3 regions of the Marinomonas vaga genome follow, and region 1 is predicted to be linked to each of the others. Evidence: riboswitches for the same ligand, from Rfam matches in the RefSeq annotation. Region 1 holds a riboswitch; each other region holds the start of a gene.
The links. Region 1 has a riboswitch for thiamine pyrophosphate ahead of thiC (phosphomethylpyrimidine synthase ThiC). Riboswitches for the same ligand answer to the same signal wherever they lie in the genome.
Positions count from the first base shown of each region.

Region 2: it holds a riboswitch for thiamine pyrophosphate, as region 1 does, so the genes downstream of both, thiD (bifunctional hydroxymethylpyrimidine kinase/phosphomethylpyrimidine kinase) here and thiC (phosphomethylpyrimidine synthase ThiC) in region 1, are expected to answer to the same signal.
Region 3: it holds a riboswitch for thiamine pyrophosphate, as region 1 does, so the genes downstream of both, thiB (thiamine ABC transporter substrate binding subunit) here and thiC (phosphomethylpyrimidine synthase ThiC) in region 1, are expected to answer to the same signal.

Region 1 covers NZ_AP043903.1:3,339,069-3,347,232, reverse strand. The annotation lists gene ACZ5DR_RS15780 (penicillin-binding protein activator) at 1-1,528, opposite strand, end outside; gene rsmI (16S rRNA (cytidine(1402)-2'-O)-methyltransferase) at 1,562-2,416, shown strand; TPP riboswitch at 2,480-2,584, shown strand; gene thiC (phosphomethylpyrimidine synthase ThiC) at 2,715-4,670, shown strand; gene thiE (thiamine phosphate synthase) at 4,671-5,834, shown strand; gene thiS (sulfur carrier protein ThiS) at 5,815-6,012, shown strand; gene ACZ5DR_RS15755 (thiazole synthase) at 6,014-6,787, shown strand; gene thiH (2-iminoacetate synthase ThiH) at 6,784-7,944, shown strand; gene ACZ5DR_RS15745 (MFS transporter) at 8,095-8,164, shown strand, end outside.
Region 2 covers NZ_AP043903.1:1,026,327-1,034,490, forward strand. The annotation lists gene ACZ5DR_RS04825 (LysR family transcriptional regulator) at 35-946, shown strand; gene ACZ5DR_RS04830 (peroxiredoxin) at 1,026-1,679, shown strand; gene ACZ5DR_RS04835 (sigma-70 family RNA polymerase sigma factor) at 1,836-2,360, shown strand; gene ACZ5DR_RS04840 (FecR family protein) at 2,353-3,303, shown strand; gene ACZ5DR_RS04845 (TonB-dependent siderophore receptor) at 3,409-5,805, shown strand; TPP riboswitch at 5,946-6,044, shown strand; gene thiD (bifunctional hydroxymethylpyrimidine kinase/phosphomethylpyrimidine kinase) at 6,125-6,943, shown strand; gene ACZ5DR_RS04855 (ParD-like family protein) at 6,996-7,220, shown strand; gene map (type I methionyl aminopeptidase) at 7,217-7,993, shown strand; gene ACZ5DR_RS04865 (DUF6088 family protein) at 8,067-8,164, shown strand, end outside.
Region 3 covers NZ_AP043903.1:1,952,909-1,961,072, forward strand. The annotation lists gene hldE (bifunctional D-glycero-beta-D-manno-heptose-7-phosphate kinase/D-glycero-beta-D-manno-heptose 1-phosphate adenylyltransferase HldE) at 1-1,117, shown strand, start outside; gene msbA (lipid A export permease/ATP-binding protein MsbA) at 1,117-2,877, shown strand; gene ACZ5DR_RS09105 (3-deoxy-D-manno-octulosonic acid transferase) at 2,883-4,115, shown strand; TPP riboswitch at 4,154-4,263, shown strand; gene thiB (thiamine ABC transporter substrate binding subunit) at 4,311-5,303, shown strand; gene thiP (thiamine/thiamine pyrophosphate ABC transporter permease) at 5,279-6,886, shown strand; gene ACZ5DR_RS09120 (thiamine ABC transporter ATP-binding protein) at 6,873-7,577, shown strand; gene ACZ5DR_RS09125 (DMT family transporter) at 7,628-8,164, shown strand, end outside.

The DNA of each region.
Region 1 (8,164 bases):
TACGGCTTGGTTGACCATCATGTAAGGTCTGAGAGGCCAGCATTGGAATCTGATCTGCAAAGTAGAAATCCACCAAAGGTCGTATCTGCTTGGCATTATCTAGTTTCCCCGCATAATAGATGTAGTCCAAATCTTGGCGTGCACGGGAGGTGGTTTCTATAGACTGGCCAGTCCATTGGGTGATGGCTCTGATGCGTGCTTCACTTTCATCTATTTGTAATAGGGATTTAATGGCGCGTTGACGTCCTAAAGGTGTGTCTTCATAAGAGATGGTCTCTAGTACAGGGACATTTTGTTCCTCAGCAAGGCGTTGAAATTGGTCACTCTGACGCAGGGCCCAAGTATCCTGAGTTGACAAAATTGCAGCATATTTAGCTCCCTCTAATTTTGAGAAGGACATTAATTCTTTAATGTCGTCATCCACATTAAGAGAAAAATGGTAAAGGTTGTCCGTTACCCGAGTGATATCCAGCTGGTTTAAAGCAATGGTTGGAGTGTCTGTAATTAACCCTGGAAGACGCGCCACATTTTGCTTACGTAAGGGACCAATGATGATTTCCGCATCAGAGTCCAGTGCCGTTTGATAGGCATCTTCAAAATTTTCAAATTTATCCGTGTCAATGACGTGTACTTTTGGTCGTTCGCCAGTTGTCGCATAGTACTGTTGTAACATGCCGTTCAATATGGCCTGAGAGGCAGTTTCTAGCTCTTTACTCATGGGCAATAGCACGGCAAATGAGGTAGGAAGCTGCTCGTCAAGGGAGGCCATGATTTTGAAATCCAAGGGCGGGTTAGCACTTGCTGGGTGGGAGCTGTTACGACCACGCCATAAAGAGAAGGCTTGAAGTTGCTGATCTACCGTTAGATTTTGGTTGCGCAATATTCGGGAGATCTGTAGCCATCCAGACAACAAGGGCAGGTCGCTGGATTCTAAGTAGCCAATTTCGTTATCCGTCAGGTTTTGAATGGCGCTCCAAAGTTCTGTTTGATTTTCTTCCTGCTTTTCTGGCGGCACCATGGTGCTTAAGCGCACTCGGTCTCGGACCACATTTGGCCAGTTATCTAAAGATGCCATCACTAGTGCACGGGTTTCTAACAGTGCTATTTGATTTTTCGGCTGGTCTGCAACGGGTAAACGGCTTGCTTCGCCCAGCGCTGTTAAAGCGGGAATTGGAGTGTTTAGTGACGCCATGACACGTCCATAGAGCAATAAGCCTGAGAACTGCCCTGGAAAGCGTACTTCATTAACGTGATCTTCAAGGATCTGTTGCGCTTTCACGGATTGTTGGTCAATGACTAAAAGCTCAGCTGCGTGAAGGTAATAAGGGGCAGCCAGCTCTGGTGTGGCTTGTTGTTCAGCCTGCCAGAGAGCATAGCTTGCTGGGTTGTCAGTGGGAGCGTTGCTCTGCTCTAGTGCCGCGTTTGAGGCGGTGTTTTCCACTGGCATGTTGGTTTCGATAGCGCCACAACCGATTAACGACAACGTGACGATTGAAAGTGGTATGATACGGGATCTTAACAAACTCATATGCTCGCGATACTTAAGCCCAAAAGAGGAAACATGGTAACACAGACTGATAACGATGTGAGAGGAACCTTCTACATTGTCGCTACCCCTATTGGTAACCTAGAAGACTTTACCGATCGAGCTAAAAAAGTACTCACAGAAGTGGACTTCATTGCAGCGGAAGATACCCGTCACTCAAAGCGTTTGCTCAATCATTTTGGCATTGATACCAAGCTATTTGCGCTCCACGATCATAATGAAAGGGATAAGGCGAACTACATTGGTTCGTTGCTGGACGAAGGTAAAAATCTTGCCTTAGTGTCCGATGCGGGGACGCCTCTGATTTCTGATCCCGGCTACCATGTGGTGAATTTTTTGCGACAGCAAGGGCATAAAGTGGTACCAGTCCCTGGACCTTCAGCTTTGATAACTGCCTTATGTGCCTCGGGATTACCAACAGATCGTTTTAGCTTTGTGGGCTTTTTACCGGCTAAAAGTAAGTCCCGTCGGGACGAAATGTCCAGTTGGACACCGAGTCAAGGGACGGTCGTTTTTTATGAGTCTACCCATCGAATTCTTGATTGTTTAGTGGATCTTGAGGCCGTTTGGGGGGACCGCATTCAAGTGGCTTTAGCACGAGAAATCACTAAGACATTTGAAACTTTTTTGAGTGGGTCAGTGGCGGATATTCATCGTATTTTAACGGAAGATAGCAACCAAACCCGTGGTGAATTTGTCATAATGGTGTCTCTTCCTGAACAGGAAGAAGACAATTCAGAAGCCCTGAAAGTTCTTAAAGTCTTGCTTAAAGAGTTGCCTGTAAAGCAGGCGGCTGCTCTGGCTGCAGAGATCACTGGCGAGAAGAAAAATGCGCTTTATAAACAGGCGCTAGCTTTAAATGAATCCTAACAAGCTTACCAACTAAACTGCGTTAAGGGAGTTTACAGCACCCTTTAAACGCGTATACTGATGCCCAACTTGTCGGAGTGCCTTAACTGGCTGAGATCGCATTTTAATGCGGGATCCGCAGAACCTGATCAGGCTAATACCTGCGAAGGGAACAAGAAAGCCTCTTTTCTTTTCTGCTGAAATTGCGCTGTATTTGGAAAACCATTGGTTTTTTCTTCGCTAACAGCCACACGTACGTGGAAGTACGTGTCCTCCTGACAAGCATTTTTTCCATTACAATAATGACGGGAATCTGCTTATGTCGACTGCAAAACCTAATAAACAAACACGAGAACAAGCGCGTTTAGACGCCAAGGCCTTTATTGAGTCACTACAGGCTAAACCGTTCCCATCTTCCGAACGCATTTATGTTGAAGGCTCAAACCCTTCAATTCAGGTACCAATGCGTCAGATCAACCTAACTGATACCCCGATTGGCTCTGATCCTGACAACTTAACCTTTGAGCCGAACGAACCCATCTATGTTTACGATACAGCTGGCCCATATGCGGATCCGGCAGAAACCATTGATGTCCATAAAGGGATCAAAGCCTTGCGTCAGCAATGGATCGATTTACGCAATGACACCGAAGTGTTAGAAGGGGTAAGCTCACAGTTTGCGCAACAACGCTTAGCAAATGATGCTCTGGATACACTGCGCTTTAAGCAGCTGCCCACAGTACGTAAAGCCCAACAAGGACAATGTGTGACGCAAATTCACTACGCCCGTAAAGGAATTATCACCCCTGAGATGGAATACATCGCCATCCGTGAAAACCAAAACCTTCAGGCGATCAAAAGCGAGCTGTTGTTGAAGCAGCATCCTGGCCATAGCTTTGGTGCCAATATCCAAACAGAAATCACCCCTGAGTTTGTCCGTAAAGAAGTGGCGGAAGGGCGAGCCATTATTCCTGCGAACATTAACCACCCAGAAACTGAGCCGATGATTATTGGTCGTAATTTCTTGGTCAAGGTGAATGCCAACATTGGTAACTCCGCGGTGACGTCTTCCATTGAAGAAGAAGTCGAGAAATTGGTGTGGTCGACCCGTTGGGGTGCGGACACGGTGATGGATTTATCAACGGGTAAAAACATCCACGAAACCCGTGAATGGATCTTGCGTAACTCTCCAGTGCCGATTGGTACGGTCCCCATCTATCAAGCCCTAGAAAAGGTAGATGGTGTGGCCGAAGACCTTACTTGGGAAGTGTTCAGAGACACCTTGATTGAACAAGCGGAGCAAGGGGTAGATTACTTTACTATCCACTGTGGCGTCTTATTACGTTACGTGCCCATGACCGCTAAACGCCTAACGGGTATTGTGTCCCGCGGTGGTTCCATCATGGCGAAATGGTGCCTGGCCCATCATCAAGAAAACTTCTTATACACACGCTTTAAAGAAATCTGTGAGATTTGTGCCGCCTATGATGTGTCCCTTTCATTAGGGGATGGTTTACGTCCGGGTTCCATTATGGACGCCAATGACGAGGCTCAATTGTCCGAGCTGCGAACACTAGGTGAGCTGACCAAGATTGCTTGGGACTATGACGTTCAGGTCATGATCGAAGGCCCTGGCCACGTGCCCATGCAATTGATCAAAGAAAATATGGACTTGCAGCTTGAGCACTGTCACGAAGCGCCGTTTTACACCTTGGGGCCTCTGACTCAAGACATTGCGCCAGGTTATGACCATTTCACCTCTGGGATTGGTGCGGCGCAAATCGGTTGGTATGGCTGTGCCATGTTGTGCTATGTGACCCCTAAGGAACACTTGGGTTTGCCCAATAAAGAGGACGTAAAACAGGGGCTCATTACCTACAAGATCGCTGCCCACGCAGCCGATTTAGCAAAAGGCCATCCAGGTGCCCAAGTACGAGACAATGCGCTGTCTAAAGCCCGTTTTGAATTCCGCTGGGAAGACCAGTTTAACCTTGCTTTAGATCCAGAAACGGCCCGTGCTTATCACGATGAAACCCTGCCTCAGGCCTCTGGTAAAGTGGCGCACTTTTGTTCCATGTGTGGACCAAAATTCTGTTCTATGAAGATTACTCAAGAGGTACGGGACTACGCTGCTGGCCTTGAAAAAATCGAAGCAGTAGAGGTCACTGCCGAAGAAGGCATGCTGCAAATGTCTGAGCAATTCAAAGAGCTGGGCAGTGATGTGTATCTCACCACTGACAAATTGACCGCAGACCCTCTTGAGACAGAAAAGTAAATGAACACCACAGAGATGAAAACCATTGGTTTTGCCGATGTTGAGTTTAAATCTTCTGTCTTAGACAACACACGGCACCTTGGGTGTCGTGTGTTTCACGCCACCACAGAAGATACGATCATTCAGATGTGTCAAGCAGGGCTGACCCTCAACACAGGGGATAATGTGTGGCAATTTGTTCGCGAATCTCAGCCTTCGGAGTCTATTTATCAAGTTTGTTGCCAAGACAATAGGGTGGCTGTGCATATACCTAAAGGTGAATGTCCAAAAGGTGAAAATGTACAGTCAGTCGCTTTGTTCCATGCAGACAAGCTTACCAAGGTGAACCAAAACGATTTGGCGGTCGCCTTAGCGTGTTTTATTGAATTGGGATTTGACCCACTAGATGCCATGACCTTAGGTCTTGCTTGGATGACACAACAAGCAAGGGCTGCAGGGGCAGGTTGGCCTGAAGATCGTACTTGGTTTCCCACTACGCATTTTTCAGGGGATCATGTCATGGGCGAAGAGGCGGAATTTAGTCCGATTCGTAAAGACCTTTTCACTTTGTACCCTGTGGTGGATACAGTGGAATGGTTAGCCTTGGTTTTAGAGCAAGGGGTGACAACGGCCCAGTTACGCATCAAAGACCCAAATGATCCTGAGCTGAAAAGTAAAATCCAGCAAGCCATTGCCTTAGGTCAACAATATGGTGCCCAAGTCTTTATTAATGACTATTGGGAGCTGGCCATAGAGATGGGGGCTTTTGGCGTACATCTTGGTCAAGAAGACATTGAAGTGGCTGATTTAACGGCCATACAGGCGGCTGGTCTTAGGTTGGGTATCAGTACCCATGGTTATTTTGAAATCATGCGCGCATTTAACCTGAAGCCAAGCTACATCGCTCTTGGTCACATTTTTCCAACCGTTACCAAGGATATGCCCTCGCAACCTCAAGGAGTGATTCGTTTAGGTCAGTATGTGGCGTTGATTAAAGGGGCTTACCCTACGGTCGCGATCGGCGGAATCAGTGGCGAGCGTTTGCCAAAGGTAAAAGCAACGGGAGTCGATGCCATTGCGTTGGTCACAGCCATTACCCGTGCTTCTTCCCCTAAAGCAGCGACCCAGTCCTTACTTCAAGCTATGACAGAAAAAGGAGCGCCCCATGCAGCTTTATGTGAATGATGAGCCAGTTCAGTCAGACTCCGTCATCTTGTCAAATTTACTGGAGTGCTATGTCAAAGCGGATCAGCGAGTGGCTGTTGCCGTGAACCAAAACATCGTACCTCGTAGCCGGTGGTCTGAGTTTGTGTTGAATGAAAACGACCGCATCGACGTTTTTGAATCTATCGCTGGAGGCTAATATGTCTTTAACCATTGCAGATCATACCTTTTCGTCCCGTTTGTTTACGGGCACTGGTAAGTACGCTAACCAAGAGCAAATGGTGGCGTCTATTCTTGCTAGTGGCAGCGAAATGACCACCTTGTCCCTGCGCCGAATGGATCTTAAGAGTGGCACTGACAACATTCTAAAACCTTTACAAGCATTAGGTATTAAGCTCTTGCCTAATACTTCTGGTGCCCGTGATGCGAAAGAGGCCATCTATGCGGCCCAATTAGCCCGAGAAGCCTTGGAAACCCATTGGGTAAAGGTTGAGATTCATCCAGATCCTCGCTATCTCATGCCTGATCCGGTGGAAACCCTCAAGGCGGTAGAAGAATTGGTGCGCCTTGGCTTTGTTGTGATGCCTTATGTCCATGCGGATCCTGTGTTGTGTAAACGCTTAGAGGAAGTGGGGGCTCAATGTGTCATGCCTTTGGGGGCGCCAATTGGCTCTAATCAAGGGCTGGCGTCTAAGCCATTTCTCGACATCATTATTGAGCAAAGCAATGTACCTGTTATCGTGGATGCGGGTATTGGTGCGCCATCCCATGCGGCGGCGGCCTTAGAAGCGGGTGCGGATGCTGTGTTGGTGAATACCGCCATGGCTGTGGCCAGTGGGCCAGAAACCATGGGCAAAGCCTTTAAATTGGCCGTGGAAGCAGGGCGTCTAGCCTATGAATCTGGCACTGGGCAAGTGCTACAAACGGCGGAAGCTTCCAGCCCCTTTACTGAGTTTTTAAAGGAGCTGTCATGAGTGGCGCCATACGGGTGTTGCATCAAAGTCCAGCAGTCGAGGGGCATTTTAGTCAGCAGTTAGAGGCCCTTAATTGGCATGAGGTAGAGGCAAAGCATCTCAATGTCACCGAAGCCGATGTGCGCCGAGCGCTGGTGAAATCCAAGCGTGATATAAATGATTTTGCGGCATTAATTTCTCCTGCTGCAAAGCCCTTTATAAATGACATGTTGGCACAAAGTGAGCAGTTAACCCGTCAGCGTTTTGGTAATACGGTCAGTCTTTTCGCCCCTTTATATTTGTCTAATACCTGTGCCAATGAATGCACCTATTGTGGCTTCTCCATGAGTAACGCCATTAAACGTTTGACCCTCGATGAAGCACAAGTAGAGCGTGAGATAAAAGCCATTAAAGCTAAGGGCTTTGACCATATTTTGCTGGTGACAGGTGAGACCAAGAAAGTCTCAATGCCGTATTTTGAGCGCATGCTGCCTTTGTTTAAACCGGCATTTAGTCAACTTTCTATGGAAGTGCAGCCATTGGAGAGGGAAGAGTACGCGCAGCTTAAGACCCTGGGTTTGGATGGTGTGTTGGTCTATCAAGAAACCTACCGTCGAACCACCTATCTAGAACATCATCTGCGAGGTAATAAATCTGATTTTAACCATCGTTTGGATGCCCCAGATAGGATAGGGCAAGCAGGGGTTCATAAAATTGGACTTGGTGTGTTGCTGGGCTTGGATGATTGGCGAACGGACTCCATCATGATGGCCTATCATCTTAGACATCTGCAGAAGCGCTATTGGCGATCTCGGTTTAGCGTAGCGTTTCCAAGGATACGCCCCTGTGCTGGTGGTATAGAGCCAAAGTCTGTCATCTCTGACCTAGAGCTCATTCAACTGATCGCCGCATGGCGCTTATTCGATGCAGATTTGGAAATGAGCATTTCGACGCGGGAGTCACCTGAGTTTCGTAATCACGCAGCACGGATGGGGTTCACCACCATGAGTGCTGAGTCAAAAACTCAACCGGGAGGCTATGCGGACGATGCGAAAGAAGCTTTAGAGCAATTCGAAATCAGTGACGAACGCAGTGTCAAAGACATCGCTAATGCCATCCGCTCTCAGGGTCGAGAAGTGGTCTGGAAAGATTGGGACCCATCACTTAACCTCGCTTAATTTCTACCCGTGGGAGCCACACCCACGGGGCAAGCCTATCGCCCTATGAAGGTCGAAAGTTGACCGGCTAGCTTGGCTGCCCCCTATGCTTTGTGATAATAAAGTTAGTCCGCCCTAACAAAATTTTTATTACCTAGTATATGGATGTATATGGATCTGTTGAAAAAATGTGTGGGCTTATTTACCCACCTAGCGAAAGAAATGCGCTGGTCTTACGTGC
Region 2 (8,164 bases), 1.5 Mb from region 1:
ACTGAAGTATTAAAACCGTTAGAGTCATACCCTTATGAAGAACAAAAGAGTCAACATCCGTCTGCTAGAAGTGTTTGTGTCCGTAGTACGTCACCAGGGCTATTCCGGTGCGCAACAGGACTTAAACCTGACAACCTCAGCCATCAGCAACTACATGAGTGAACTAGAAGAGCATGTGGGGTTTGTATTATGTCGACGAGGGCGATCAGGCTTTATGCTGACGGAAAAAGGCCAAAAGTATCTGCAATATGTGGAGACCTTTTTAGAAGAATTCGACGTTTTAGAGAAAGCTTCTCTGGCTTTGGACGGCAATGAAATAGGCACTTTCAATCTTGCCATACTAGACGCCACAGTGATGGATAAAACCCTAAACATCCCAGAAATCATTGGCGCGTTTCACGATACCTTCCCCGCCATGCAGTTAAATCTCTTGATTCGCAGCCCCCATGAATTAGCACAAGGGGTACTGGATGAGCGCTTTGATGCGGCCATTGGCACCTTCCCTTCCAAGGTGAACAACCTTGTGGACATGCCTCTTTACAAGGAACAACATTGGCTCTATTGCAGCGATCAGCACCCCCTGTTTAACAGTCAGATGCCCGCCATTGAAGAAATCAAAAACTACGGCGTTGTCAGTCGCAGTTATTGGAAAAGTTCCGATTTGCGCAAACGGGGTTTCGGCTACAGCACCGCCACCGTTGATACCATGGAAGCGCAACTGGCGCTGATCTTGTCAGGCCGTTACGTTGGCTATTTGCCGGAACATTATGCGGAGCAATACATGAAGCAAAACCTGCTTAAGCCTATTAATCCCAGCGTTTTCGGCTTCCAAGCGCCATTTTCGCTAGTCTTTAAACGAGGGCGATCAAGGGACGTGGCCATCAAAAAGCTTCGTGATTTGACCCTTAACCACAGTCGCTCCAAATCAGGCCAACCAAAACATTAGGTAAACCTAATAAATGAATTGTCGACCACATTAAGCTACATTAGTACCTTAAGTAGTTTAGACATTGAAGAGGACACTCATGTCATTACGCATCAACGAAATACTGCCCAATTTAACAGTGAATACAGATCAGGGCCGTTTCGATCTACATGATTGGATCGGTGATAGCTGGGCCATTTTATTCAGCCACCCAAAGGACTTCACCCCTGTATGCACCACAGAATTTGGCGCAGTATCCTTGTTGGATAATGCTTGGAAAAAGCGTAACGCCAAGGTTATCGGACTTTCTGTGGACAGTGTTGAAGAGCATGCGGCTTGGAAAGCTGACATCGAAACATTTTCTGGCGCGAAGCCTAATTTCCCTATCATTGCTGACGAGTCACTGGAGATTTCTAAAGCACTCAATATGTTACCAGAGGATGCTTACCTGCCAGATGGCAGAACCGCCGCGGACTCAGCCAGCGTACGAGTGGTGTTTATCATTAGCCCAGATAAAAAGATCCAGTTATCCATCGCTTACCCCATGGCAGTCGGTCGTAATTTCGCAGAAATTTTAAGAGCGTTGGATGCGCTTCAGGCTACTTATCAAGCGCCCATCGCCACCCCCGCCAACTGGACAGTCGGCGAGGACGTGATCATAGATTTAAGCCTTAACGATGACCAAGCAAAAGAGCGATTTGGTCAGATCAACGTCAAACTCCCCTATTTACGCACCACAAAAGCTCCCAAATAACTCTATCGCACCCTACTGCTAACATCCCTTCAGGGTGTTAGCACCTTTAACCATGCCATCAGACAAGTCACTCTTTACACTGGTGAATGATTGATCTTATGATCATTTAATGATCTAATGATAATAATTATCATTAGTCTTTTTGTTGAGGAGTTTATGTCGCTACCTGCGAGTAATGTTGCACAAAGCCACTTCAACTCTTTCTATTCTGAGCACCAAACTTGGCTTTATAAGTGGATCCATCGTCGGCTGGAGTGCCATTTCGATGCGAGCGACCTCACTCAAGATACGTTTTTACGTCTTTATGAGCGCCGTGAAATCCAATCCATCGATAGCCCACGTGCCTATTTGGCAACGATCGCAAAAGGACTGATCAGCCACTTTTACCGTAGAAAGAGCATTGAGCAGTCTTATCTAGAGCACCTTGCGCTATCCCCTGAGGTGTTCCAGCTCGATGAGTTACAACGGCAGATTTTAATCGAGACTCTGACAGAACTTGACGCAAGCTTGGACCGTTTACCCGCTCAGGTTAAGCAGGCATTTTTAATGTCACAACTGGAAGGACTTACCTACAAAGTCATCGCGGAACACATGCAGGTATCCGAGATAACAGTAAAACGTTATATGAAACAAGCCTTTATGCAGTGCTTGTTACTTATGGAGGATGACCTTTTTGAGTGATGCGAGCCATTTAAAAAGCTTAGAAGAAGCCTCGGAATGGCTCGTCAAAATGGCGGAAGAAGGAACCCTCTCCAAAGCAGATCAAGCCCAGTGGGAAACTTGGTACGCCCAGCCCAATAACGCTAGAACTTGGAAACGTGCCGAGCGCCTGCTCGGGCAAATGAACGGCTTGCCATCAGAGATTGCCCTACCGGTATTGAACCGACCAGCAGACCTCAGAAAACGTAAAGCCTTGCGCAATAGCTTTTACCTGGCGCTACTGGCTCCCATGGGATTTGCTTCTTATCAAGGTACCCAACACTTTAATTTGTTAGCCCAATATCGCACCAACAAAGGTGAGCGAGAAACTATTGAGCTTCCTGATACCAGCCAAGTCACGTTAAATACCGAGTCTGCTATCAATACTCATTTTAGCGACACCACTCGTCATGTGGATTTGCTGGACGGAGAAATCTATCTCGCCGTCGCCAACAAACCTACCTTAGCGCCATTAACCCTCGCCAGCAAAGAATGCCAAATCGCCAGCGACAACGGGACGCTCTGTGTACGCCAGTACCCTGGAATCACTAAGGTATCCCTGCTCACGGGTAGTGCCACCGTCATCACTGCGAACAACACCCATAGGTTCTCTCTCCAAGCAGGGGAAGTGGCCACCTACTCTAAAGAGGCGCAACTAGGCCAAGCAAGGATTGGCAATATCCAAGCCCAAAAGGCGTGGCTTTCAGGCATGCTGGCAGTCAACGCCATGCCCATGGAGGACTTCGCAGAGGAGCTTATGCGCTATCAATACGGGTTAATTCGTGTTGCGCCGAATAAACGTAAGCTGCTTATATCCGGATCTTTCCCTGTCACAGACAGTCGCCAACTGTTTGCCATGCTGGAGCGTTCCTACCATTTAAACGTGGAGCAAAACCTAGCGGGCTTTTGGGTCAATATTTCTTAGCTGATCAAAAAAATAGAAATAAATCTCATTTGTATTGATACCTTTTTAAATCTTAAGTGGCCTATCTAGTAAATGATTCCCATTTATCTGAGGTAATTCGTTCCAATGCTTAAAGTAAACTCTTTACGTGCTGCCGTTAGAGCGGCGCTTTTCGGCTCTTCTATTGCCCTTGTGGCGGTCAGCTCTCCGGCGTTGTTGGCGCAAACAGCCAACCCTACCGCCCAAGCAGAACAGTATTTTGATATTCCTGCTGGGGATCTAGGCGTCGCCCTAACGACAGTAGCGGCACAAGCGCAGATTCCATTGGCCTTTGACCCATTGCTGACCTTTGGGAAACAAAACCCAGCAGTAAGCGGCGAATACGCCCCCCTTGAAGTGATCAACCTGTTATTGGAAGACTCAGGTCTGTACCTTGTGGCCGGCAATGACAACAGCTACTACATCGAAGCAGCGGCAAACCATGAGCTAGGCGCGGTTTCCGTCACCGCACCTTCTTTGATTCAAACTGCACCACGCTTTGCTGCTGGCCAAGTGGAAACAGGCGCGCGCTTGGGTGTTCTAGGCAACCAACAAGCGAAAGACACGCCGTTCAGCATTGTGTCTTACACTGCTCAGGTCATCGAAGACCAACAACTTGAATCCATCGGCGATGTGTTGAGCAACGACGCCAGTGTTCAATCCGGCTTCGGCTATGGTAACTACTCTGAAATCTTCATGGTGCGAGGCTTCAACCTTTACAGCGATGAAATCTCTTATGGTGGTTTATACGGCATCCTGCCACGTCAATTGGTCTCCACCAACCCAGTGGGAAGCGTACAACTTCTGAAAGGCGCAAACGCCTTTGCCAATGGCGTTACTCCAGGGAACTCAGGTATCGGTGGCGCCATCAACATCGAGCCTAAAATCCCAACCTATGACTACACCCGCTTAACCCTAGACACCACAGCACAAGGCCGCACTGGCGTGTCAGGTGATGTGGCTCGACGTTTTGGCGATCACGACCAGTATGGTGCCCACGCTAGTGTACTTCACCGTGCGGGCGACACTGCCATTGATGACGAAAACCGTGAAGAAACGTCCATCAACGTGGGCGTAGATTACCGGGAAGGCAAGGTACACACTGCCCTTGAAGCCGGTTATCAAAAACTTAATATCGAAGGCGGCCGCTCAGTGGTCTATCAAGGCTCTCTAACCGAGATCCCAGACGCACCTTCAGCAGATACAAACTATGCGCCATCTTGGGCTAGCTCTGAGCTAGAAAACACCTTTGCTATGGCGACTGCAGACTATCAGTTGTCCGAAAACTGGCTAGCCCACGGTGCCCTGGGTGTGAACCACAACAAAGAATACGGTGATTATTCCTCTCCAACCCCCACGGACAATGAGGGTAATGCCACGCTCTACCGCCTATCCGTCCCTTACGAGTCGGATACTGTGTCCTCTGCGTTTGGCCTAAAAGGTGATGTACAAACGGGCAATGTGAGCCATGACATTAACCTTGGGTTTTCTAGCTTCGACACCAAGGTGTATACGGCTTACACCATGTCTGGCAACTCTGCCACCAACCTATACGATCCAGCAGACGTTGACTATCCTGCCACTTTATATTCAGGCGGCAGCATGGATGACCCGAATATCCGCAGCCGCACGACCGCACAGGGCCTTGCCTTGTCTGACACCCTAGGCTTCCTAGATGACACCCTACTTGTGACAGTAGGTGCTCGTTACCAACAGCTTCAGGTTAAAAACTACAGCTATGAAGGCGTAAAAGAATCAGACTACGACGAAAACGCCATCTCCCCTGTGTACGGCGTGGTGTACAAGGTCACTCCATCTGTGTCCCTTTACGCCAACCATGTTGAATCCCTACAAAAAGGGGATACGGCCCCTAGTAGTGCCAGCAACAGCGGCGAAGTGTTTGAACCGTACAAAGCCAAGCAAAACGAAGTGGGGGTCAAATATGAGTCTGACGACCTAGCTACCAGCTTCGCCGTATACGAGATCAAAAAGCCTTCCGCTTACACGGAAAACGGCACCTACGGTGTCTACGGAGAGCAGGTTAACCGTGGTCTAGAAGTGAGCGTATTTGGCTCACCTGCCAACGATATCCGCTTGAATTCTTCCTTTGCTTGGACGGATGCGGAGCTGACCAGCACACAAAATGGCACTAATGACGGCAATCAAGCCGTAGGTGTTGCCAAGTACAGCGTCGTGCTTGGGGGTGAGTACGATCTACCGATCGAGCGCGCCATTACCCTAGGCGGTAAAATCATCCACACGGGGCCTCAATACCTAGACGCAGGCAACACGCTTAAACTAGACCCTTGGACACGTTTAGATCTTAGCGCCCGTTACGAAACTCAATGGTCTGATCTGCCTTTAACTTGGCGTCTAAACATCACTAATGTGACCAACGAAGCTTACTGGGCTTCTGCCGCTGGAGGCTACCTTAGCCAAGGTGACCCACGAGAAATCAAACTGTCTGTGAGCACAGAGTTTTAAGATCCCCTTTAAACCTGTCATGACGGTAAAGGCGAATAACAAAGGTTATTCGCCTTTTTTATTGATCCGCTTTTTTGCTTCTATCAATCTGAGCAACGAGAGATTAGGCCAACTCCTCATTCGTTTGATATGATCTACAACACACATAGTCGGGGAGCAGAAATGCTGAGATCGCCAGCGCGAGACCCGTTGAACCTGATTCAGTTAGTACTGACGGAGGGAACTATGGGGAACGCAATTGCTCTAGCGCTCGGCTTGTATTAGCACGTTGGAGATCTCCCCTTTTTTCCTCCCTTTGAGAGGAATAAGAGGGAGATCCATGAGCCAAACACCGATCACATTAAGCATAGCTGGGTCCGATAGTGGCGGCGGTGCCGGTATCCAAGCTGACATCAAAGCCATCTCTGCCACAGGCGGTTACGCCTGCACTGTCATCACCGCCACCACAGCACAAAACACCCTAGGTGTGACCGATGTACACCCAATCCCCCTGACGCACATCGAAGCACAACTCGATGCGGTTTTCTCAGATTTAAACGTCCGCGCCGTGAAAATCGGTATGCTGGCAAATGCCGACATCATTCGACTAATTGCTCGCAAACTGAAGCAATATCACCCCCCTCACGTCGTACTCGACCCTGTGATGATCGCATCCAGCGGCGATGCTTTACTTGAATCTGCTGCGGTACAAACCATGCTCGACGAGCTACTGCCATGCGCCTCGCTGATCACCCCCAATTTGCCTGAAGCCGCAGTGCTGGTGAATCAAACCGCACCACAAACAGAAGCACAGGCTGAAGCCTTGATCCCGTTGCTTAGCAACTTGCCCGTGAGCGCGGTCTTACTTAAAGGCGGACACTTAAGCGAGTCTCCCGACAGTACCGATTGGTTGCTACAAAACGATCAGGTGATGCCGTTTTCGACACCTCGCATTAAGACACACAACACCCACGGCACAGGCTGTACCTTGTCATCTGCCATTGCCTCCTACTTGGCCCAAGGCGCGACCTTACCTGTTGCCGTAAAACGTGCCAAAAACTACATCGCAAACGCCATCGCGCACGCGGATGAACTGCGAGTTGGCCAAGGTCACGGCCCAGTTCATCATTTTTATAATCTGACTCGACTTTCCAATTGAAGATAAAAACCATAGAATATGGTCTATATACGTTTTATATATGGATCATATCATGGGAATCATTAAAATCTCTGACGACGTACATGATGATGTACGCCGCGCTTCGCAAGTCATGTCTCGCTCGATCAACGCGCAGGCCGAGTTCTGGATCAAGATCGGCCGCTTAGCAGAGCGCAATCCAACCATGAGCTTCTCTGAAATCATACAAATGGAGCTGGACAAAGCCGATCTAGAAGAGCAAGCAATGACTGAAGTGCCCAAGCAGGCCTTAGCATGAGCGATCAGATTCACATCAAAACCGCACCAGAGATCGAACTGATGCGAGAGGCAGGTCGCCTGCTTGCCAAAGTCTTCAAACACCTCGACAGCATCGTCAAAGAAGACGTCACCACCATGGCCATCAACGACGAGGTAGAACGCTACATTCGTCAAGAATTACAGGCACGTCCAGCTAGCCTCGGCCAATACGACTACCCGTACGTGTTAAATGCTTCAGTGAACGAAGTGGTGTGTCATGGTATGCCAAAAGAACACTACGCCTTGCGCCCAAGAGACATCATCAACCTCGATATCACCCTCGAGAAAAACGGTTTCATCGCCGACTCCAGCAAGATGTACGTCATGCCTAGCGCTGGCCCAGAGGCACGCCGCCTGGTGAAGGAAACCTACAACGCCATGTGGCAAGGGATCAAACAAGTGAAGCCCGGTGCCACCCTGGGGGACATTGGTCACGCCATCGAAGCCCACGCCCGCGCTAACGGTTACAGCGTGGTACAGGAGTACTGCGGCCATGGCATCGGTCGAGAGATGCACGAAGGCCCACAAGTGCTGCACGTTGGTAAACCGGGTAAAGGCTTGAAGCTCAAGCCAGGCATGACCTTCACCATCGAACCCATGATCAACCAAGGCCGTGCCAAGACCAAAACCAAAAAAGACGGCTGGACGGTAGTCACAGCGGATCGCAAACTCTCCGCACAATGGGAACACACCATCTTAGTGACGGAAACAGGCTATGAAGTGCTGACGCTGAGGGAGGAAGAGCGTATTTAAAATGTCGTATTTTTGCTTTTGAGAAATGTCGTATTTTTGTCTATTATATAGACAACATTAACGAGGTGACGTCATGACCATTCAAAGCAGAATACAAAATAGAGTAAAGCGCTCAAAGCGTTCTGTTTTCATGCGTTCAGACTTTAAAGATATTGCAGATTACGACCAAGT
Region 3 (8,164 bases), 1.4 Mb from region 1:
TACCAAGCTACGTGTGATCAGTCGTCATCAACAGCTGATTCGTTTGGACTTTGAAGAGCGTGAAGACTCTTTAAGTCAAAACCAAGCGGTGGAAGCTAAGGTAGTAGAGTTACTGCAAGGTGCCAGTGCTGTCGTGTTTTCCGATTACGCTAAAGGCTGTCTTGCGGACGTTCAAACATTGATCGCTAAATCCAACGATGCGGGTGTGCCGAGTTTTGTGGACCCTAAAGGTAATGATTTTTCTATCTATCAAGGGGCTACTTTAGTCAAGCCTAACCTTGTTGAATTTGAAGCCATTGTCGGTCCTTGTGCAGACAGTAAAGAAATCGAGCGCAAGGGGCGTGAGTTACGTGAACGTTTTGGTTGGAAAGCCTTGCTGGTGACTCGCGGTGAAGATGGCTTAATCCTACTGGAAGACGGTAAAAATTCTTTCTCCCTTGCTACTGCAGCAAAAGAAGTATTTGACGTGACTGGCGCTGGGGATACGGTGGTCGCCGTGTTAACCGCTGTGTACACCACTAGCAAACGTTTTTCTGATGCGGTGGATTATGCTAACCAGGCCGCAGGTTACGTGGTGGGTAAACTCGGTACGGCATCCATCAGTGCCGAGACCCTAGAAGCCATCATGTTTGCTCGCTCCCATTCAAGTAACTTCGGTGTGTTGTCCCCAGAAGAATTGAAGGAACAGATTAACTTAGCGCAATTAAACGGTGAGAAAATCGTCTTCACCAATGGTTGCTTTGATATCTTGCACCCAGGGCATGTGGCTTACATCAAACAAGCTAAAGCCTTAGGAGATCGTTTGATTGTTGCCGTGAATACAGATGCTTCCGTAAAACGCTTGAAAGGCGAAAAGCGACCTGTAAATGACTTAACCCACCGTATGGCGGTGTTGGAAGGCATTGGTGCCATCGACTGGGTCACTTGGTTTGATGAAGATACACCACTGGAAATCATTGAAGCCTTAACCCCAGATATCTTGGTAAAAGGCGGTGATTACACGGTGGAATCCATCGTTGGGGCAGAGCATGTCATGGCCCATGGTGGCGAAGTGAAAGTGCTGTCTTTTGTGGACGGTTATTCGACCACCTCGATCATTGAAAAGGCGAACGCTTAATGTCTCAATCAGACGCTAAAAATGCCGCCTCTGGCGTGAAAATCTATTTTCGCCTGTTAGGTTATATTCGTTCCTCTTGGTGGATGTTTTTACTCAGTATTCTGGGGTATTTGATGTACTCCGCCATGGAGCCCGCTTTGGCTGCTTTGCTAAAGCACATTGTTGACGTGGTCTCTTCCGGCACTATCTCGGAAAACCGTATCCTGATTCCTGCAGCGATCTTGGGCGTATTTCTGTTCCGTGGCACAGGTACATTTTTAGGAAGCTACTTTATGGCGAAAATCGCTAATAAGGTGGTTTATGATCTACGTACAACCATGTTCGATAAATTGGTGGCCTTGCCTTCTAGTTACTACAACGACATGCCTTCTGGGCGCCTACTCTCTAAGCTTACTTACGACACTGAGCAGGTAATTGGCGCGGTGACGTCAGCCGTGAAAACCCTATTGCGTGAAGGCTTCACCGTAATTGGTTTATTGGGTTACATGCTGTACACCAATTGGAAGCTCTCTTTGCTGTTTTTATTGATCATTCCTGTGATTGGTTTTGTGGTGTCCTATGCCTCTAAGCGCTTCCGAAAATTAAGCAAAAACATTCAGAATGCCATGGGCGGTGTGTCTGATGTGGCGTCAGAGTCCATCAAGGGCCAAGAAGTGGTGAAGATTTTTGGTGGCTTTGAGTACGAAAGACAACGCTTCAGTAAAGCGGCGGATGATAATCGTCGCTCGCAAATGAAGATGGAGCTGACAAAGGCTCTGAACATTCCTGTGGTGCAATTCCTCGTTGCCATTGCCTTGGCTGTTTTGATTTGGTTGGCACTGGATCCTAACTTGAGCGCGCAAATGTCAGCGGGTGACTTCGTTGCCTTTATTGGTGCTGCGGGTATGTTGAGCAAGCCTGCTCGTCAATTAACCGATGTAAACAGCATACTGCAAAAAGGGATTGCAGCGGCTCAAAGTATCTTTGAATTCATCGATATGACGGAAGAAGTGGATCAAGGGACTAAGGCGCTACCTAAAGCTCAGGGCAATATTGAGTGGCGTGACCTGTCGTTCCAATACCCTAATACTGACCGTCTTGCGTTAAATGGCATTAATCTGACTGTACCGGCGGGCAAAACTCTGGCCTTGGTTGGGCGCTCTGGCGGTGGTAAATCCACTATGGCGAACTTGATACCCCGTCTGTACGATGTGACCGATGGGGAGTTGCTGATCGACGATCATGATATCCGCCAGTATCCGTTACGTGAATTACGTAGTCAGATTGCCCTGGTGAATCAAAACGTCGTGTTATTTAACGGCTCTATTCGAGACAATATTGCCTACGGTTACTTGCGTGATGCGTCAGAGCAAGAGGTTATTGAAGCGGCCAAGGCGGCCAATGCTTGGGAATTCATCCAAGAATTGGATCAGGGCTTAAATACGGTCGTAGGTGAAAACGGTGTGCTCTTGTCTGGTGGTCAGCGCCAGCGTATCGCCATTGCCCGAGCCATTCTTAAAAATGCGCCAATCTTGATCCTTGATGAAGCGACCTCGGCCTTGGATACAGAGTCCGAGCGTGCTATTCAGCAGGCGTTGGATACCTTGATGAAAAACCGCACCACCATTGCCATTGCCCACCGCTTATCGACCATTGAAAACGCAGACATCATTGCCGTGGTGGATCATGGCACCATCATTGAGTCAGGCTCTCATGCAGAATTATTAGAGCTAAATGGCGCCTATGCTGGCCTGCACCAAAAGCAGTTTAGCGAAGAGTAGCGAGCATGTGGTTGTACCGATTGTTATTAGCGCTGGCGTCACCACTGATTGCACGGCGAATCTGGCGCTATCACAAACGCTATGACAATTATCGGGTGACTGAAGCCCTAGGTCATTGGGGGAGTGTGACAGCGGACCTTTGGTTGCATTGTGCTTCCGTAGGGGAAGTGCTGGCGGCAAAACCTCTGGTAACCCAGTGGCTAGCGGCTAACCCTGACAAGTCTTTATTAATAACTACCGTCACTCCCACTGGGGAAGAGCAGGTGCAAAAGTGGTTTGCTGGAAAGGTCCAGCACCGTTACTTGCCGTTAGATCATGGCATGTGTGTGCGCCGTGCATTGAAGCATCTTACTTGTCCGCAGTTGGCCATCATTGAAACGGAACTTTGGCCAAATCTGCTCACAGTTGCCAAAGCAAAAGGCTTGTTTATTCAAATCATCAATGCCCGCTTAAGTGAACGCTCTGCTGAGCGCTACGGTAAGTTTGGTTTCTTTTCCCATAAGCTGATGGCTCTTCCTGATCGTTTTTTAGTTCATGCCGCAGCGGATGCGGAGCGCTTTAAGCAACTGGGTGCCCGACAGGTTTCCGTAGTGGGTAACATCAAATTTGACGTCATTGCGCCAGACGATCCCCAAGGGGCTGTTTGGCGTTCTGCGTTAGCACCGGAAGATGAGTTTGTATGGATTGCGGCCAGCACTCATCCCGGTGAAGACGAGCAATTTCTGGCAGCGCATAAAGCCCTTAAAAAACAGGTTCCTAAGGCTAAGCTTATTTTGGTTCCTCGACATCCAGAACGTTTCGATGCCGTGTTTTCCCTTTGTCAGCAGTCTGGTTTGGTGACTGCCAAACGCTCTCATGAGGATCTTGCTAGCTGGTCAGGAGCGGATATTTTGTTGGGCGATAGCATGGGCGAGATGATGCGTTACTTCGCTGTGTCGGATGTGGCCTTTGTGGCGGGTAGTATGATTGAGCGGGGTGGTCATAACCCTATTGAGCCTGCGGTGCTGGCAAAGCCAGTGTTGGTGGGGCCTCACACGTTTAACTTTGCGGACATCACGGAATCTTTGGTGGCTGATCAAGGGGCGGCTCGTGTTCAGTCTGTATCAGAGCTGGAAGATGAGCTTCTGGTTCTGCAGGACTCCCAAAAGCGTACAGAGATGGGGCAGCGAGCTTTGGCGAATGCTCAGGCTAATCAAGGAGCGCTTCAACGAGTATTACAATCTTTAGACATCTCCTAGGGTTTTGCTAGAATAGCCCGCGCGTTACAACACATTTTTTATATCTCATGGGGTGTGGCCTAGTTGGGCTGCTGAGAAACCTTGGTTGGTTAACCCATTGAACCTGAACCAGATCATGCTGGCGTAGGAATTGAGATTGCAAGTCCCATTCGGCTTCGCCATTCCAGTTATACGCCGCTCATTTACGGAGCGACTATGTCTTTTAAATCTTTTGCTTTCGCTGGGGCGGCCTTATTGGTGTCGTCTATCACTACAGCGCAAACTCTGAACGTGTACACCTATGATTCCTTCTCTTCCGATTGGGGGCCAGGGCCAAAAATCAAAGCGAACTTTGAAGCCCAATGTGATTGCGAACTGAACTTTGTGGCGTTGGATTCCTCTGTTGGTATCTTGTCCCGTGTGCAACTGGAAGGGGAAGCATCCGAAGCAGATGTGTTGTTAGGTTTGGATTTGAATGTCATGGAAGCGGCTAAAAAGTCTGGTTTGTTAGCAGAGCATGGGGTTGATACCTCTGCTGTGACCACCCCAGGCGGTTGGGACGACAAGCTTTTCGTACCGTTTGACCAAGGTTATTTTGCTTTTATCTATAACAGTGAAACCCTGGCGACACCGCCAACGTCTCTGCAAGAAGTTGTGGAAAACCCAAACCTAAAAGTGATTTACCAGGACCCTCGTACTTCGACGCCGGGGCTGGGTTTGTTGCTGTGGATGAAGTCCGTTTACGGTGATCAGGCAGCGGATGCATGGGAGCAACTTGCTAGTCATACGGTGACTGTGACCAAAGGCTGGTACGATGGGTACAGCTTGTTCTTAAAAGGCGAGGCGGATGTTGTACTGAGTTATACCACGTCTCCGGCGTACCATATTGTGGCGGAAGGGGAAGACAAGTACCAAGCGGCACTAGCCTCAGAAGGCTTTTACCCACAGATCGAAGTGGCTGCTATGTTGAAGAATGCCCCAAATAAAGCCTTGGCGGAGCAGTTCATGCAGTTCATCTTGGCTCCAGGATTCCAAAATGAAGTCGCTACTGGCAACTGGATGTACCCAGTTGTGAGTGACGTGGCACCGCTGCCTGAGGCCTTTTTAGCTCAACCACAGCCTACAAAAGTGTTGACCTTGGATGCCAAAGAAGTGGCTAAAAACCGTCAGGCTTGGGTGAATGAGTGGTTAGAAGCTACTACCCGTTAATCTTGATTTTCTCATCTTATTTACGCCCAGCTTGGCTGGGCTTCTCTCTTTATTTAGTCATTGCGGGTGCGGCATTTGCAGCACTCCTCGGCTATGCCTCGCCCAGTTCTTGGGGGCAGTATTTTGCGGATCCCTATACTTGGCGGGTTGTCCGCTTCTCACTTTTGCAGGCCAGTCTGAGTGCTCTTTTGAGTATTCTACTGGCGATCCCTATGGCGTCTTGCTTGTTTCATAGGCGCTTTTTAGGGCGACAAACCTTGTTGTCTTTGTTTGCGATTTCTATGGTGGTGCCAACCATAGTGGCGATCTTGGGGATTGTGGTGGTGTACGGTCGTAGTGGCTGGTTCACCAGTGTGTTTGGTGTGTCTTTTCCCTTGTATGGACTGGGAGGCATCTTGCTGGCACACGTGTTTTTCAATATGCCATTGGCAGTGCGAGTGATTTTGCAAGCTTACAGCTTGATTCCTGATGCTCAATGGCGGCTCGCCAGTCAACTTGGTTTATCCCGTTGGCACGTGTTCCAGTTGATTGAATGGCACTATTTGAGAAAGAACCTGCCCGGTGTTTTCTTACTGATTTTTATGCTGTGTTTCTCTGGCTTTGCGGTGGTCTTGAGTCTTGGGGGCGGTCCTCGATCCAGTACTTTAGAGGTGGCGATTTATCAGGCGCTGAGGTTTGAGTTTGATCTCAATAAGGCGAGTTACTTGTCTTTGTTGCAGGTGTTGATTTGTTCTTTAGTGGCTTTGGCGGTGTATCGTTTTGCCCCATCGGTGCGTCAGGATGTGAGCTTGTATCAGGGGGAGCGCCTGCGGTTACCTTCAAGCTGGTGGGCTAATTTGGCCGATTTCAGTGCTTTGGCGGTGGTGTTACTTTGGGTGCTGCCGCCCTTTGCCGCCATCTTGGTGCCGATTTTTAGTGCGTTGTTTTGGCAGACCTTAGGCATGGAAGATCTTTGGTGGTCCCTGTGGCATTCGGTGCGAATCGCGTTGCCATCGGGGCTTTTAGCACTAGGGATTGGGCTTAGTATTGCGGCATTAGCGCGAGCCTTGCGTTGGCGTCAGGAAACGGATGCATGGGCCCAGCGGTTGGAGCAATCGGGTAACTTAGTGCTGATGGTGCCGAGCTTAGTCTTGGCAACGGGATTGTTTTTGCTGTTTCGTAATCTCGGAGTCAGTATCAAGCATGCCTATTGGATTGTGGTTTGGGTCAATGCTGTGATGGCTTTGCCCTTTGTGTTGCGGGCCTTGATGCCGACCATTTATCAACAGGAAAAACGCTTTCGGCACTTGTATGCCCAGATGAATATAACAGGCTGGGCTCGCTTGCGTTTAGAGTGGGGGCAGATTCGTTCAGCTGCTGCGCAGGGCCTGGCTTATGCCGTGCTACTGAGTCTTGGAGACTTGGGGGTGGTGGCGTTGTTTGGCTCCAAGGGCTTGGAGACCTTACCCATGTATTTGTTTCAGCTCATCGGATCTTATCGAGTCGAGCAGGGCGCTTGTGTGGCTGTGGTGCTGATTTTGTTGTGTTTGATGTTGTTCTATGTGATTAACCGTTTGGTGGGAGGTCGCCGTGCTGTCGTTTGATCTAAAGTATCGTTGGCAAGGGTTTGATGCCCATTATCAAGGTCAGCTGGAAGCAGGTGTGACGGCCATTTTGGGAGCAAGTGGCGGGGGCAAAAGTACCCTGTTGTCTCTGCTAGGTGGCTACATCGAAGGGCAAGGAACTCTGTGTTTTGATGATCAAGATTTATTGTCTTGCTTACCCCATGAACGCCCTATCACAACGTTATTTCAGAGTGATAATTTATTTCCCCAGTTAACCGTGAAGGACAATATTGCCATTGGTTTGTCTCCTTCTCGAAAGCTGTCTTCAGAACAAGCCGCAAAAGTAACTTGGGCATTGGAACAAGTGGCTTTGCAGGAATACAGTGATAGCTTCCCTGATCAGCTGTCGGGAGGTCAGGCCCAGCGGGTGGCGATAGCTCGAGTCTTAGTACGTGAGAAGCCGATTTTACTATTAGATGAACCCTTTAGTGCTTTGGATCCTAAGTTGCGTTCGGACATGCTGCATCTGATTAAGGACCTAACGGACCAGTATGATTGGACAACCATTATGGTGACCCACAGCCCTGGAGATGTGGCGTTATTGGGAGGGCAGGTTATCTTGGTCGAGGCAGGCAAAGTTGTGGCACAAGCTGATGCAAAAATATTGCATGAGATGCCAGTGAATTCACCTTTTAACCGATATTTGCAGGTTTCAACTCGAGAGAAATAAAGCGATGATAGGTGACTAGTATCGGTTACCTATCTCACAAGGAAGCACTCTTGAGTGACGTCTATCTCGTAAAGAAAGGCATCTACGCCACCTTGGCTTATGCCTTCATCATGTCTATTACTGCCGTTGCGGCAAAACAAGTTCAAACCCAGATTGCTGTGCCTGTGTTGGTGTTTTGGCAAAGCCTGTTTTGTGTTTTGGTGCTACTGCCACAAATGTGGGGCAAGTGGGAACGACGTCCTAAAGCTGTAGTGAAAGCACACTTTCTGCGAAGTTTCGGTGGTTTTACCGGATTTCTATTTTACTACTGGTCATTGAATCATATTCCCTTGGTAGAGGCGTCTTTGCTGCGATCTTGCGCGCCTCTGTGTGTGCCCTTTGTGGTGTTGATTATGCACCGAGTCATGGTGCCTAAAGCCCGCTGGCTACCTTTAGTGATCGGCTTTGTCGGGGTGGCGTTAGTGATTAATCCCACGCCGGATCATTTTAATCCTTGGCATATTGTGGGGTTCTTATCTGCGGTGGGGTTGGCGTTTTCTATGGTGACAACGCGACTGCTTAGTAGTCATGTTTCCAGTCAAGAAACC